2 linked regions of the Peribacillus simplex NBRC 15720 = DSM 1321 genome follow. The protein of the gene in region 1 interacts with the protein of each later gene in a pairwise test. Links are inferred from orthologs where the notes say so. Each region holds a gene or a part of one and is shown on either strand. Other genes may lie near its edges.

Region 1 (8,075 bases):
AGACCGAAAATTGGTCTTTTCGCTTCTTTTTTTATTTGTTTTATTCTCGTCCCCAGTGTTTTAAAACTAGGGACGAGAATAATTCGACCTCCCCGGAAATAATTCGACTTACACCAAGATAATTCGACCTCTCCGGAAATAATTCGACCTACACCAGGATAACTCGACCCACCCGGAAATAATTCGACCTAAACCAAGATAATTCGACCTCCCCCCGAAATAATCCGTCCGCACTGGAATCACTTTTTTGTTTTATGAGGATGTGGGATTCTTTTTCTGAATTCTGTTTATCCGTCAAAATAGAGTGGTATATGAGGAAGGATAACGCAATTATTTCGAATAAAGTAAATACATACAACACGATTTAATCTGAATTCTTAGACATGGAGGGGAATGAGTGGAATGACGAAAGAAAATGAAAGCGGAAGAATCGATGAGCAAAGTAAGCAGCGACAGTTGGATCAATATCGAGTGGACGATAATGGGAAAAAGATGACGACTAACCAAGGTTTGCGTATTTCTGAGGATGAGCATTCTTTGAAAGCGGGAACCCGTGGTCCAACTTTAATGGAGGATTTTCATTTCCGTGAAAAAATGACTCATTTTGACCATGAGCGTATTCCTGAGCGGATTGTCCATGCCCGTGGATCTGGAGCACATGGATATTTTCAGGTATATGAACCGATGGGCGAATTTACAAAAGCCAAGTTTCTTCAAGACCCTTCAGTCAAGACACCAGTATTCGTTCGTTATTCCACGGTAGCAGGTTCCCGCGGATCGGCAGACTCGGTCCGTGATGTAAGAGGGTTTTCTACAAAGTTTTATACTGAGGAAGGAAACTATGATTTGGTCGGAAATAATATTCCGGTATTTTTTATTCAGGATGCCATTAAGTTCCCGGATTTAATCCATGCGGTTAAACCGGAGCCTCATAATGAAATACCTCAGGCTGCGTCTGCCCATGATACTTTTTGGGATTTCGTCGCCAACAATGAAGAAACGGCTCATATGATCATGTGGCATCTTTCTGATAGGGCCATACCGAGAAGCTTCCGGATGATGGAAGGTTTTGGTGTCCACACATTCCGTTTTGTAAATGAACAAGGCGTGTCCCATTTCGTTAAATTCCATTGGAAGCCTGTACTGGGAGTTAAATCCCTTGTTTGGGATGAGGCACAGAAAATTGCAGGGAAGAATCCTGATTTTCACCGCCAAGATCTGTGGGAAGCGATAGATACCGGAAATTATCCTGAATTTGAATTTGGCGTGCAAATGATTAAGGAAGAAGATGAATTCAAATTCGATTTTGATATCCTCGATCCTACTAAACTATGGCCGGAAGAACAAATTCCGGTGAAAATAATCGGAAAAATGGTTTTGAACCAAAATACGGATAACTTTTTTGCAGAGACGGAACAGATAGCTTTCCATCCGGGGCATGTTGTACCGGGTATTGATTTTTCAAATGATCCGCTGCTTCAGGGACGTTTATTCTCATACACCGATACCCAGCTATCCCGATTAGGAGGACCGAACTTCCATGAGCTACCGATTAATAGGACGGTTGCCCCCGTTCATAATAATCAACGCGATGGCATGCACCGAATGTCAATAAATCCAGGGCCGGTCAGCTACCATAAAAATTCCCTTGCAGGTAACTCTCCAGAACCTGCTTCGGAAGAGGAAGGCAGCTATGCACATTACCAGGAAAAAGTCGATGGCAGGAAAGTCCGTCAGCGGAGTGAAAGCTTCAAGGATCATTACAGCCAAGCTAAACTATTTTGGAATAGCATGACGGAAGTGGAGAAGGAGCATATTATTCAGGCTTTCCACTTTGAAGTGGGAAAAGTGAAAAGTAAGGCCGTTCAGCAGCAAATTGTCGATATGTTCAGCAATGTAGATGTCGAACTGGCTAAAACGATAGCTATTGGAGTGGGAGTGAATCCTCCAGCCAACAAGAGTGAGGTCAAAATGGATTTGGCTTCTCCGGCCTTAAGCCAGGAGCAAATGAAAGTGAACACGGCGGCAACAAGAAAAGTGGCAATCTTGGCTGCAGATGGTTTTAACGGCTCAGAGGTTAATCAAGTTTTGGAATCATTTAAATCGGCAGGTATAACCGCTGAAATCATCAGTAATAATCGTGGAGTGATTACAAGTTCTGAAGGACAGCAGGTTGAGGTGAATCAGACATTCCTGACAGCCGATTCGGTACTTTTCGATGCTGTATATGTGACAGGAGGCCAGGAGAGTGCCGATGCCCTGAAGGCATCCAAGGAACCAATTTACTTTGTTGATGAAGCCTACAATCATTTCAAAGCGATTGGTGCGGGAATTGAGGGAGCCGAGATCTTGTCGAAGGCAGGCATCGTTTCCAATGATCCAGCCGCAGGCATTGTAGCTGTTACGGATAAAAATAGTGGTTCTGCCTTTATCGAGGCAATTGCCAAGCACCGTCACTGGACACGTGCTTGATATTTGATGAAAACCCCCAGACTTGGAGTCTGGGGGTTTTTCAATAGACACGTATAGCTTACTTTGCTTTTTCTTCAAAAAGCGATGCAATGCCAACGATCACCTTAGTGGCCAGGATCATATTATCGACGGAAATAAATTCATATTTGCCATGAAAGTTCTCCCCGCCCGTAAAGATGTTGGGTGTTGGCAGGCCCATATACGATAATTGAGATCCGTCCGTACCACCGCGTATTGGTGAGATTTTCGGTTGTATGTCGAGTTTCTCCATTGCTTCATGGGCAATATTCACGATTTCCTTCACGGGCTCAATTTTTTCCTTCATGTTGAAGTATTGATCCTTTAATTCAAGCTGGATACGGTTGTGCCCATATTTTTCTTTTAAATCTTCGATCACTTTTGTTAGATATTCCTTGCGCTCATTAAACTTCTGGCGGTCGAAATCCCTGATGATGTATGAAAGCTTGGTCTCTTCCACATCACCGTTAAATGAAAGCAGATGATAAAAGCCTTCGTAACCCTCCGTATATTCCGGTGCTTCTGCCACTGGGAGCTTATCATGGAATTCCATGGCGATTTTCGCCGAGTTCACCATTTTTCCTTTAGCCGTACCAGGGTGAATATTCGTCCCTTTGATCAGGATTTTGGCCGATGCTGCATTGAAGCTCTCATATTCAAGTTCTCCAAGTGGACCGCCGTCCACGGTGTAGGCAAATTGGGCATCAAAAGCATCTACATCAAACTTATGGGGGCCCCTGCCGATTTCTTCATCGGGAGTAAAAGCAACACGGATTTTTCCATGCTTGATTTCCGGATGCTGTATCAAATAATCCATGGCAGTCATGATTTCGGCAATTCCAGCCTTATTATCTGCTCCCAACAGGGTTGTCCCATCCGTTGTAATCAAGGTATGCCCTTTATAGTTCTTAAGTGAAGGAAAATCATCAGGTGAAAGAATGACCTCCAATTTTTCATGTAAAGTAAGATCTTTGCCATCATAGTTGTCAACGATTTGCGGTTTTACATCTTTTCCAGTGAAATCCGTTGCTGTATCGACATGGGCCAAGAATCCGATTGTCGGGACATCCTTATTTGAATTGGCAGGCAAGGTTGCCATGACATATCCGTTCTGATCAATTGTCACATCATTCATCCCAATGGATTGAAGTTCCTTGACCAATGCATTTGCCAAGGTCAACTGTCCGGGTGTAGAGGGGCATGAGGGATTTTCCTCATTCGATTGGGTATCCACTTTCACATAAGAAGTGAATCTTTCAATGATTTCATTTTTCACTTTTCCTTCAACTCCTTTTTCCCTTATCTTACCATGATTGATTGAAATGGAAAAATTATCTTGCTTCAGGTGACGTACAGATATATCTCCAGATCTTCAAGGGAGGTGTCATCAGCAAAGAACAGCATATCTACAAAAGACATGCCGTGCTTTGCTATCTCTTTTTAGAGTGGATTATTCAAGGCCCATACGGAAACGCTTTTCCCATGAACGGGAAAGGTCGCGAAACCATCCTCTTCAATGGTAATGTGGTCATCTCTATGACAAGTTAAATCAATCCAGATTTCACCAGCCCGATGTTCACCGACGAACATCCTTTTTTCACTGTTGTGATCTCCATTCGAGATAATGACGGCACACCCCGAGCCTTCTAGCTCTTTAACTCCGTGCCGGACCCAGCCTATCGTATTTGGATCATCAAAGTAGTCCGTCTGTTCTCCGTAAGCTTTTTCATACCTAGCATATAATAGGCGATCTAGAATATCCTTTTTCCCAGGCACCGGAGAAGGTCCGCCGATTCCATAATAGTCCCCGTAAAAGACACAAGGATAACCGCAAAGTCTCAGCAAGGTAAGTGCATATGCCGATGGTTTAAACCAGTCCTTTACCCAAGATTCCAGTGATTCATGAGGCTGGGAGTCATGGTTGTCGACAAAAGTGACGGCCTGTGCCGGATTAGTTTGGACGAGGGTATCATCAAAGATGGTTGAGAGGTCGAAGTCTGTCCCTGCTTTTGAGGCCTCATGAAATTTATAATGCAGGGAAACATCGAACAAGTTGAGGTCATGATTGGTTTGCTCTAAGTATGTTTGACAAGCTTTAACATCCGCCTTCCAAAATTCGCCGACCATGAAGAAATGTTCCTTTGTATAAGGAATGAGTTCTTGGAGAAATTCATTGATGAATTCATAATCGATATGTTTAACGGCGTCCAAACGAAAACCATCACACTTTAACGTATCAACCATCCATTTTCCCCAACTAATCATTTCCTGACGAACTTCTGGAAGGCTGTAATCGATGTTGGCAAACATTAAATAATCATAGTTTCCGAATTCATCGATGACATGCTGATTCCAGTGCTTATTTTCGCCTGTGATTCGATATACGCTCATTTTGTCGTTTTCGGCATCATAGTCTGTGCCATTAAAATGATTATGGTTCCACTTAAAATCAGAGTATTTATTTTTACGGCCTGGAAAATCGAATTTTGTCCAGCCTTCCATTTCAAATGGTTTTGAGATATCTTCCATACGGTTGTCTGGATTAACTTCAATGACTTCAAATTTTTCGGTTCCGTCAGCACCTGCTTTATGGTTCATGACTAAATCGATATAAACACAAAGTCCGTAGTTATGACAGGTGTCTATTGCTTGCAGCAATTCATCTTTGGTCCCGTATTTGGTACGAACTGTTCCTTTTTGGTCAAATTCCCCCAAATCGTATCCGTCATATATTCCATATCCATTATCCCCAACGGATTGCCCTTTGGTAACTGGCGGAAGCCAAACGCAGTCGATTCCTATATCCTTCAACTTGGAGGCTGCATATTTCAATCTGTCCCAATGAGAACCATCTGCCTCTAGATGCCACTCGAAAAATTGCATCATCGTATGATTTCTTTTCATCCGTTCCCCCCCTGACACCGACCTGTTTTTAAAAAAAGTGAAACTGTACGATCGGATAAAGTAATAATGGAAATCTTTACCCCCTAAATTCAAATGATAAACAAGTGAACAACCCTCTTGATTGAGGTTCATTTACCTCTCTATTTTACTATTTTATACCAAATAAGGGTATTTTATATTGATTAGCAGCTAAAAATTATTCGAATGCGGAGGAATAGCCCGGAAAAGGCTATACGGCATTTCAATAAAAAAGGTATCCCGAATATTTTGGGATACCTTTTTTCATATTGGAGGGGGATAGTCTATTATCCTTTTTTACCTCTTCGTCTAAAGAAGTGGGCGAAAGCCATTGCACCTAATAATAAGATTAGGAGCACGGAAGATAGAATGATCGTATCTTTGGAGGAGCTACTGTTACCCGCCCCCTTTTGGCCCATGTTCCCGTTTATACCAGGAGGTGCACCATTCCCGCCGCGGTCCATGTCAGGGGGCTGCATGGCATCCCCATTCTCGCCGCCGCCCATGCTTGGTGGTTGCTGGCCTGCATTTGCGTCATCGCCCATATTAGGAGCTCCGCCGCTCATGCTGCTTTCTGTCTCAGCTTCCACAACCAGGTCTCCAGAAAGCTGTGCCAAAATGGATTCAGCACGTTGGATAGCGAAGTCAACCAGGGTTTCCTCGCCTGATGTTGCTTCTATATACTCGTCCATAGTATAAAACTTGGTCGGATCCTTTTTCACATATGGTGTGATTAATGTAGAAATTTCAGTGGTCATTGCTGTCATTTTTTCTTCAGAGAAAAAATCTGTGGCAATGTCGTCTAGATAATCATAATATTTTTCACGGTACCCGTCGTTGGACAGAAGGGCATTCAATAAAGGACGATCTTCAAGGGTCGTACCTGAAACAGGTTCGGTAATGCTGAAGTTGATATTACTTTCATTCATGAAATTTGAACTCATATCCATCATTCCGCCACCGTTTTTATTCGGTGCTTCTCCAACGAGTTCCGTGTCATCTTGCTTAGCGGCATCGTCGTTACTCTCAGCTGTCGCCCCATCTTTTTGGTCAGCGGCCACTTCATTGCCTTCATTTTTATTTTCTTGATCGGATTCGCCCGCCTGTCGCCCGCCGCCTCCGGAATAACCGCCAAATGACATATTATAGTCCCAAGGCAATATCGAAAAGACCCCGTTCTCTTCATATAGGTAGTAATTGTGCTTTTTATCTCCTTGATAGTGGTCGAGGTTGACGAGGGCAGTATTGGCTGCGAAATAGCGCAACATTTCATCGACATCAAGGACTTCCTCCACATTCCCACCATTATTAATGGCTTCAAGCATTTTGATCATGGCGGATTGGTCCGAATGATCGTTTGTTTTCAAGTTTATTCCTGTGTAGTCATCAATGTCATCACTGATCCACTTTAAATCGCTTCCCGTACCATCCGGATAATAGAGGTCGCCTGTGCCATCAGTGAAGTTGGTACTTAGGAAGGTTTCCTCTATAGCTTCCACACCTAGATAAAGGCCCCATTCCTTTCCGTTGATGGTCACGTACATATAGGAATGTCCCGGTGTCGCAATGCCCATCTTGTCCATTAATTCATAGGAAAGGTATTCTCTCATATAAGTGGGATCACTGTAATTATTGTTTAGGGCCAACTTTTTCAGGCCGTGTAAATCTTGATCTTCCTGATAATAATCAAAGTCTATCTTCCAGCTGTAACGATCTGAATCTCCCATTTGAACAACGGAATTCAAGGAAAGGTTTCCCTTGGTGCGAAATCCGACATTTTTTACCGTCTCCCCATCTATCGTTACATCGGCATTAACGATTTCCTTTTCAGTGGGGTTATCCAGGATGGAATCTAAATCCTCATCAGCCAATGTTATATCAACGGTTGTCACCTTACTTTGGTCAAATACAGATTCTGTATAAGTATTCCCTTTAGTGGCTTTTTCAACTTGAAGATTGGGAAGGAAGAACATCACTGCTATAAAAATTATTATCAATAATCCAATGGTCGCTACAACATATCTTGTTTTTAACATGCCAAGGCTCCTTCCTCCTGTAGTCTTATATAGAGGGGTGGGCATGGATTTTTATGTCCGCCATCTATCTTAAGCTGTGAAGTTGCCATCATAACTTAACATGATGGCAGAGTGAACGCTGTTCATGTCCTTGACTTGATTAATGAATTCCGCATTATTATCTCTTAATCGAATTTCATATGTCACTTCGAGGTTATTATCCGCCATGACGGATTTTGATTTGATGGAGTGCTTTTTCACCTTGTTGGATATCATTTCTTCTAACGTTTTTTCAATTGATGCATCTGAATATTTAACGATTAATAAAAATGGATTTTCAACAGTGATCCGATTGGCAAATATGAGCATGACGATACCTATTAAAATGGCACCGATGATAACCAGCGGAATTAATCCTGCCCCGCATAAAATCCCGGAGGCCGCTGCCCAGAACAGGAAGACCAAGTCCATGGGATCTTTGATGGGCGTTCTGAATCGTACGATGGAGAGTGCACCGACCATACCAAGGGAGATAACGATATTAGTTGATATGCCCATGATGATCAAAGCCGTGGCCATTGTCATGATGATGAGGGAAATATTGAAATTGTGTGAGTACATCACACCGGAAAAGGTCTTCTTATAAAT
Region 2 (8,071 bases), 320 kb from region 1 along the record:
ATATCAAAGTGAATTAACAAGGGATTACTTATCACGATAATTTTTCAAAACTACTTTTATTGGAAATCTTATATTAAAAGCAAGGGGCCTTTCATATGTTAAAACCTATATTTGCAGCAACTGCTCTATCATCTTTCATTCTATTGTCCGGATGCTCATTCGACCAATCAAACGAGGATAAAAAAGAGCCAAAAGAAGAACAGCCGAGCTCCCAGGATACGGAGACAGAAACTGATAAGAATAATGATTCAAAAGAAACGGCCCAACGCCAGGTGGAAGTTAATGAAACGGCTGAACCCGCACAGGCTGGCCTTCAGACGTTAGCCAACCCGGAAAGCATACCTGTACTTGTCAATAAACAATACAGCCTGCCGGAAGATTACAAACCTGATGACCTTATCTATCCAAAAGTGGATTTCATCTTTCAAGATAAAATTGAAAAAAGAATGATGCGAAAAGAAGCGGGAGAAGCGCTTGAAGAGATGTTCCAAGCTGCTGAAAACGAAAACATGCACTTTGCCGGTGTTTCCGCTTATCGTTCACATCAAACGCAAATCGCTGTTTTTAACAACTATGTGGCTAAGGACGGGGAAGAAAAAGCGAAAACCTACAGTGCAATGCCTGGGACAAGCGAGCATGAAACGGGTCTAGCGATTGACGTCACGACCCATGACGGTGCATGTGCCGCCCAGGACTGCTTCGGTGACACGAATGAAGCGGCCTGGCTTGCTGAACACGCCCATGAATACGGATTTATCATCCGCTATCCGGAAGGCAAGGAAAACATCACAGGCTATAAATACGAACCATGGCACATCCGCTATGTCGGTGTTGATGCTGCAACTGAAATTTTTGTAACGAAGAGTACATTAGAAGAATACTATAATGCCGTACCAGTGGAAGCTGTGTCGGATTAATAAAAAAAGGTGCCCGGATGCGGCACCTTTTTTTTATGAAATGGTATTAATCAAACGTTTGATTAATACCATTTATCAGCCCTGAACCAAGCTCAGAAAATTGACTGGACGAATTCCCGCTGACTTTATAAGCATAAAAAACCTCCTATTCAATGTGGATTGCCACATTGAAGCTATTTTGTCTGTAAATGTTTTGATAACGATCTTGTCCTCTTTTAACAATTTTATCTTTGCTAATGCATTGAGACTGACGTATTCCTCATTAACTAAATAACTATAAAAAGCCCTCAAAGACTTAATTATTGTATTAATGTAGTTGGGCTTGTTCCCTATTTCTTTTTGATATTGAATAAACTTCTTAATGTGCAAGGAGGAAACATCCTCAACATCTGAAATATCATGATGTGTTTCCAAGAAATTAATCAATTGACCGACATTGTAATTGTACGTTTCAATCGTCCCTTAGAGTAGTTCTTAATCTGCAAGTCAAATGTAAACTCCTTCAGCAAATCTTTAATAAACATAAAAAAACCTCCTATTTAATGCGGATTTCCACATATAAATAGGAGGTTAAAAGCAATAAACTGTACGACAAAGTTCATGTTTCTGTATGACTTAATTCAAGCCCCTTGAATTTGCCTTGTACGACAAAAATTCAACTGCTTATAACATGAATTAGATTACTTCTTCAAGTTATAGAAAGATTTCAAGCCGCCATATACAGCCAAGTCACCAAGCTGGTCTTCGATGCGAAGAAGTTGGTTGTATTTAGCGATACGGTCTGTACGGGACATGGAACCTGTTTTGATTTGTCCTGCGTTTGTTGCAACGGCGATGTCAGCGATAGTTGCATCTTCCGTTTCACCGGAACGGTGGGAAACGACTGCAGTGTAGCCTGCGCGCTTAGCCATTTCGATTGCTTCAAACGTTTCAGTCAGTGTACCAATTTGGTTCACTTTAATCAGGATGGAGTTACCGATGCCTTTTTCGATGCCTTCAGCCAATTTTTTTGTGTTCGTTACGAATAAATCGTCACCAACTAATTGGACTTTAGAACCAATGCGTTCAGTTAAAAGTTTGTGGCCTTCCCAGTCATTTTCATCCAAGCCGTCTTCAATAGAAAGGATCGGGAATTCATTCACTAGCTCTTCATAGAACGCAACCATTTCTTCGGATGTAACGCCATTGCGGCCTTCGCCTGCAAGGTCATATTTGCCTGTTTCTTTGTTATAGAATTCAGATGATGCTACGTCCATACCAAGGTAGATATCTTCGCCTGCTTTATAGCCTGCTTTTTCAATTGCCTCGATGATGACTTGCAGCGCTTCACGGTTTGAACCAAGGTTTGGCGCAAAGCCGCCTTCATCGCCGACTGCCGTATTCAAGCCTTTTGCAGAAAGGACAGATTTCAATGCATGGAATACTTCAGCACCCATACGAACTGCTTCTTTGAAGCTAGGAGCGCCTACAGGAAGGATCATGAATTCCTGGAAGTCAACATTGTTATCGGCATGTGATCCGCCATTAATGATGTTCATCATTGGAGTTGGAAGTTGTTTCGCATTGAACCCTCCAAGGTAACGATACAATGGTAAACCTGAAAATTCCGCAGCAGCATGGGCAGCAGCCATTGACACACCAAGGATTGCATTAGCTCCCAAGTTCCCTTTGTTTTCAGTACCATCCAATTCAATCATAGTAAGGTCAAGTCCTGCTTGGTTCGTTACATCCAAACCAATGACAGCATCAGCAATGATATCATTTACATTATCAACTGCTTTTTGTACCCCTTTACCCAGGTAACGAGATTTATCTCCGTCACGAAGCTCAACAGCTTCGTGTTCTCCTGTTGAAGCACCTGATGGTACGATTGCACGTCCGAAGTAACCGGACTCTGTTTGGATTTCTACTTCTATTGTTGGATTACCACGGGAATCTAGCACTTCACGTGCATATACATGTTCGATGTACGGCATTATAAATCTCTCCTTTTCCAATTCACAATTTTATTTAGATAATAGGGATTTCCCTGTCATTTCAACAGGTTTTTCGACTCCAAGCAAATCAAGCATCGTTGGAGCTAAATCGCCTAGGATTCCACCTGTTCTTAATGTTACCTGATTTTTAGTGATAATGACAGGCACAGGATTCGTTGTATGGGCCGTCATGGGGTTGCCTTCGAGCGTTACGACTTCATCAGCATTCCCATGGTCAGCTGTAATGATGGCCGTACCGCCTTTTGAGACGATTAAATCGACTATCCTGCCTAGGCATTCATCAACGGTTTCAATCGCTTTAATGGTAGGCTCAAGCATCCCTGAATGACCAACCATGTCCGGATTGGCAAAATTCAAGAGGATCGCATCGAAGCGGTCAGCCTCAATTTGTTCCATCAATGCATCAGTCACTTCATAAGCACTCATTTCCGGCTGTAAATCATATGTAGCTACTCTCGGAGAATTAATCAAAATCCTCTCTTCACCAGGAAACTTCTCTTCACGTCCGCCGCTCATGAAAAACGTCACATGCGGATATTTTTCAGTTTCAGCGATACGAAGCTGGGTAAGCTGGTTTTGGGAAAGTACTTCCCCTAATGTATTATCAAGATTTGTCGGCTTAAAAGCAACATATCCGTCAACTGTTTCCGAAAAATGTGTCAAGCAGACAAAATGGAGATGCTTCGGATGTCCAGGACCACGGTCAAATGAGCGAAAGTCTTCGTTCGTGAACGTATTCGAAATCTGGATTGCCCGGTCTGGACGGAAGTTATAAAAGATGACGGCATCATCATCTTTAATCGTCGCCACCGGTTTACCATCTTCCGCCGTTATGACTGAAGGTATCACGAATTCGTCAAAAATACCATGTTCATAGGAGTCCTCGACACATTCCATCGCAGAAGGGTAAGAAGGTCCATCACCATACACCATAGAACGGTAGGATTTCTCCACACGCTCCCAGCGTTTATCACGGTCCATCGAATAATACCTTCCTGAAATGGTCGCGAACTGACCAACACCGATTTCCTTCATTTTCGCTTCCGCTTCCTTAATATAACCTTGCGCCGTTTTAGGTCCGACATCACGTCCATCTAAAAATGCATGTACATATACATTTTTAACTCCTTCTTTAGCGGCCAATTTCAGCAGGGCATACATATGTTCAATATGACTGTGAACGCCGCCATCTGAAAGAAGACCGAAAAGATGAAGATCCGTCCCTTTTTTCTTGGTATGGCTCATGGCATCGACCAAAGTTGGGTTTTCTGCAAACTCCCCTTCACGGATTGCCAGGTTAACACGGGTCAGACTTTGATAAACGATCCGTCCTGCCCCGATATTCAAATGGCCCACTTCAGAGTTACCCATTTGACCGGCAGGCAAGCCGACCGCTTCCCCGCTTGCAGTTAAATGGGAATGCGGATACTTTTCCCAATAACGGTCAAAGTTCGGTTTTTTCGCATAAAAAACAGCATTTCCTTCTTCTTCGTTACGGCAGCCAAAACCGTCCAAAATGATAAGTGCCACAGGCGACTTACTCATAGTGACCAGCCTCCAGCAATTGTAAAAAGGAATCGGTTTTCAAGCTAGCCCCGCCTACCAACGCACCATCTATATCAGGTTGTGCCATGTACTCTTTAATATTCTCAGGTTTTACACTGCCACCGTACTGAATACGGATGGCTGCAGCTGCTTCATTTGAAAATTTGTCAGCAACCACAGAACGGATATGTGCACAAACTTCATTTGCATCTTGAGCAGATGACGATTTTCCTGTTCCAATCGCCCAAATCGGCTCATATGCAATGACGGCTTGTGTCAATTGTTCGTCAGATAATCCAGCTAAGCCTTTTTCAATCTGGCTGCCAACGAAATCATTCGTTTCGCCAGCTTCCCTTTGCTCAAGTGTTTCACCGCAACAAACGATAGGGGTCATCCGGTGGGCAAAAGCGGCATGCGCTTTTTTATTAACGGCTTCATCCGTTTCGTTGAACATTTCCCGGCGTTCGGAATGACCAAGTATGACGTAGGATACACCAAGATCAGCTAAAGCGATCGGGCTGATTTCTCCCGTGAAAGCACCACTTTCTTCAAAGTGCATGTTCTGCGCCCCGATTTTCACATCGGTTCCTTTTGCTGCTTGAACCAGTTGATCCAAAAACAAGGCTGGAGCACATACAACCGTATCGATTAAATCTTGCTTCGGAATCAAATTGCTCACTTCTTCTAAAAAGGCAGTCGCCTCAGATAGTGTTTTATTCATTTTCCAGTTTCCTGCAATAATCGGTTTACGCATTTGGTTTCTCATCCCTTCTAAAGTTGAAATATGTAACGGTTTACGCTTATTTATCGTTCAAGGCCACAACGCCAGGCAATTCCTTGCCTTCCATGAACTCAAGAGATGCACCGCCGCCTGTTGAAATATGGGACATCTTTTCTGCTAAGCCAAACTTTTCAGCAGCTGCGGCTGAATCCCCTCCGCCTACAATGCTGTAAGTATCTTTTGCTTCCGCCAATGCTTCAGCAACCGTTCTCGTTCCATTAGCAAATTTATCGAACTCGAATACTCCCATTGGTCCATTCCATATGACAAGCTTGGAACCTTTGATTACATCCGCAAATAATCCACTTGTTTTTGGACCGATATCCAGAGCCATTTTATCACTTGGAATAGCATCGATATCGACATTCTCTGTCTCTGCATCAGGTGAAAATTCAGCTGTTACAACCGCATCGATAGGCAAATGCAATTTTACACCTTTTTCTTTTGCGCTTTCGATGAAAGACTTGGCCAATTCTATTTTGTCTTCTTCCAATAATGAATTACCGATTTCATGACCTTGCGCTTTAATAAATGTATAACCCAGTCCACCACCAATGATCAAGTGATCGACATTTTCCAAAAGGTTTTCGATAACGCCTATCTTATCCTTTACTTTTGCTCCGCCAATTATAGCTGTAAAAGGACGCTCCGGGTTGGATAACGCTTTTCCTAGCACAGAAAGTTCTTTTTCCATCAGCAATCCGGCAACAGCTGGGAGATGGTGTGCTATTCCTTCAGTTGAAGCATGTGCACGATGCGCAGCTCCGAATGCATCGTTAACATAAACATCAGCCAGTGCAGCAAATGACTTCGCCAATTCTTGATCGTTCTTCTCTTCTCCTGTATAGAAACGAACGTTTTCCAACAACAGGATCTCGCCATTTTGCATGTTATCAATGATTGATTGAACGGTCTCGCCGTAAGCTTCTTCTGCCTTTTGCACATCTTTGCCACTAAGTTCGCTTAGTCTTTCCGCAACAGGTGCTAAACGCAATTCTTCAACTACTTGTCCTTTTGGACGGCCAAGGTGGCTAGCTAAGATGACTTTAGCGCCTTGTTCTGTCAGATAGGAAATCGTCGGCAGTGCAGCTTTGATTCTCGTATCATCCGAAATCTTTCCGTCCTGCATCGGAACGTTGAAATCAACACGGCAAAATACGCGTTTCCCCTTTAATTCAATATCTCTAATCGACTTTTTATTCATAATCCAAGAACCCCCTTAGATATTGTTATCATATTTTTGATTCCTTTAGTCAAAAAGGGAGAGGGTAAATTTCCCAACTCCCCTTTTTCTCTTTTTCATTATAGTCGGTTTCCAGGAAATTATCCAAAAACAAGAAATGTAAACGCTTGACTGATTAATGACTTACTAATAATATCATCTTCTGCCAAGTTTTTTTAGAGGTGTGATAAAAAAAACCTCACCTTGGTGAGGTTTTTTTTATTATTCTAATTACAATCCTTTTTTAGCCAAATAGTCGATTAAATCAACAACACGGCTAGAATATCCAGTTTCATTATCATACCAAGATAATACTTTAACCATGTTTCCTTCCATTACCATTGTGGAAAGGGCATCAATGGTAGATGATGATGGGTTACCGTTATAGTCAGTTGATACTAGCGGAAGTTCGCTGTACTCAAGAATTCCTTTTAATTCGCCTTCAGAAGCCTTTTTGAATGCTGCATTAACTTCTTCAACTGTTGTGTCTTTTTCAAGCTCTGCAACAAGGTCGACTACAGACACGTTTGGAGTAGGTACGCGCATTGCCATACCATTTAATTTCCCTTTAAGTTCAGGAAGAACAAGTGCAACAGCTTTTGCCGCCCCAGTTGTTGTAGGAATGATATTCTCGGCAGCTGCACGTGCACGGCGGTAATCTTTATGAGGCAAATCAAGGATTTGCTGATCATTTGTATATGAGTGAACAGTAGTCATCATACCGCGTTTGATTCCGAATTGTTCATGAAGCACTTTAGCAAATGGAGCTAAGCAGTTCGTTGTACAAGAAGCATTAGAGATTACATGGTGGTTTGCTGCATCATATTTGTCTTCGTTTACACCCATGACAATTGTGATATCTTCATCAGATGCAGGAGCAGAGATGATTACTTTTTTCGCGCCAGCTTCTAAATGCTTAGCTGCATCTGCACGTTTTGTGAAACGTCCTGTAGATTCTACAACTACTTCTACTCCTAGTTCACCCCATGCTAATTGTGCAGGATCACGTTCAGCCAATACTTTGACTTTATGACCATCAACAACAAGGTACTCCCCATCAACTGTTACTTTTTCATTAAGAGATCCATGAATTGTATCGTATTGAAGAAGGTGCGCTAACATATTAGCATCCGTTAAGTCGTTAATAGCAACAATCTCTACCCCAGGATTACTCAATGCTGCACGAAATACATTACGTCCAATACGTCCAAAACCATTAATACCAACTTTTACTGCCATGAAAAATTCCTCCTTTTAAGTTCGCAAATATATTAAGGGGTGTAATTCCCCTGAATTAACTCTTGTGCCGCCGCTTCATCAGTGATCAACACTGTTGATGAAGGTGCGCCTTTCATGTAGGAACGGATAGCCTTTGCTTTAGTTTTACCACCTGCCACAGTTATCACTCGCTTTTCAGGGCTAAGATCATCTAACTGGATGCCGACTGTCAAAACTTTATGAACAACTTTACCGTTTTCATCGTAATAATAACCGAATGCTTCTCCTACAGCATTTCCATCTAACAGCTTCTTTAACATTTCTGGCGAAGAATTTCTTCTCTCAGCCATCGCCATGGCATCACCGATTCCATGAATGATCATATCGGCAG

Evidence for each region. The genes of interacting proteins can lie anywhere in the genome.
Region 2: the proteins of pepT (region 1) and tpiA interact in binary tests that used the Escherichia coli proteins (3 or more experiments, as listed by UniProt). The link is inferred for Peribacillus simplex NBRC 15720 = DSM 1321 from one-to-one orthologs.

What each region holds. Positions count from the first base shown.
Region 1 is NZ_CP017704.1:2,608,137-2,616,211, forward strand. Bases 1,649-4,613 are described here. They hold pepT (peptidase T), read right to left. Parts: upstream 3,767-4,613; coding sequence 2,531-3,766; downstream 1,649-2,530. Other genes in these bases: BS1321_RS12480 (catalase), read left to right, coding at 1,649-2,472; BS1321_RS12490 (alpha-amylase), read right to left, coding at 3,931-4,613. Also shown: more of BS1321_RS12480, read left to right, coding at 403-1,648; more of BS1321_RS12490, read right to left, coding at 4,614-5,394; BS1321_RS12495 (CotH kinase family protein), read right to left, coding at 5,700-7,448; BS1321_RS12500 (DUF4956 domain-containing protein), read right to left, coding at 7,518-8,075. UniProt on the Escherichia coli protein: Cleaves the N-terminal amino acid of tripeptides.
Region 2 is NZ_CP017704.1:2,931,659-2,939,729, reverse strand. The notes cover bases 3,333-6,293. They hold tpiA (triose-phosphate isomerase), read right to left. Parts: upstream 5,214-6,293; coding sequence 4,452-5,213; downstream 3,333-4,451. Other genes in these bases: BS1321_RS14000 (phosphoglycerate kinase), read right to left, coding at 5,260-6,293; gpmI (2,3-bisphosphoglycerate-independent phosphoglycerate mutase), read right to left, coding at 3,333-4,459. Outside these bases: BS1321_RS14030 (hypothetical protein), read left to right, coding at 1-40; BS1321_RS14025 (M15 family metallopeptidase), read left to right, coding at 96-917; BS1321_RS14020 (hypothetical protein), read right to left, coding at 993-1,331; eno (phosphopyruvate hydratase), read right to left, coding at 1,598-2,893; more of gpmI, read right to left, coding at 2,924-3,332; more of BS1321_RS14000, read right to left, coding at 6,294-6,444; gap (type I glyceraldehyde-3-phosphate dehydrogenase), read right to left, coding at 6,694-7,701; BS1321_RS13990 (sugar-binding transcriptional regulator), read right to left, coding at 7,734-8,071. UniProt on the Escherichia coli protein: Involved in the gluconeogenesis. Catalyzes stereospecifically the conversion of dihydroxyacetone phosphate (DHAP) to D-glyceraldehyde-3-phosphate (G3P).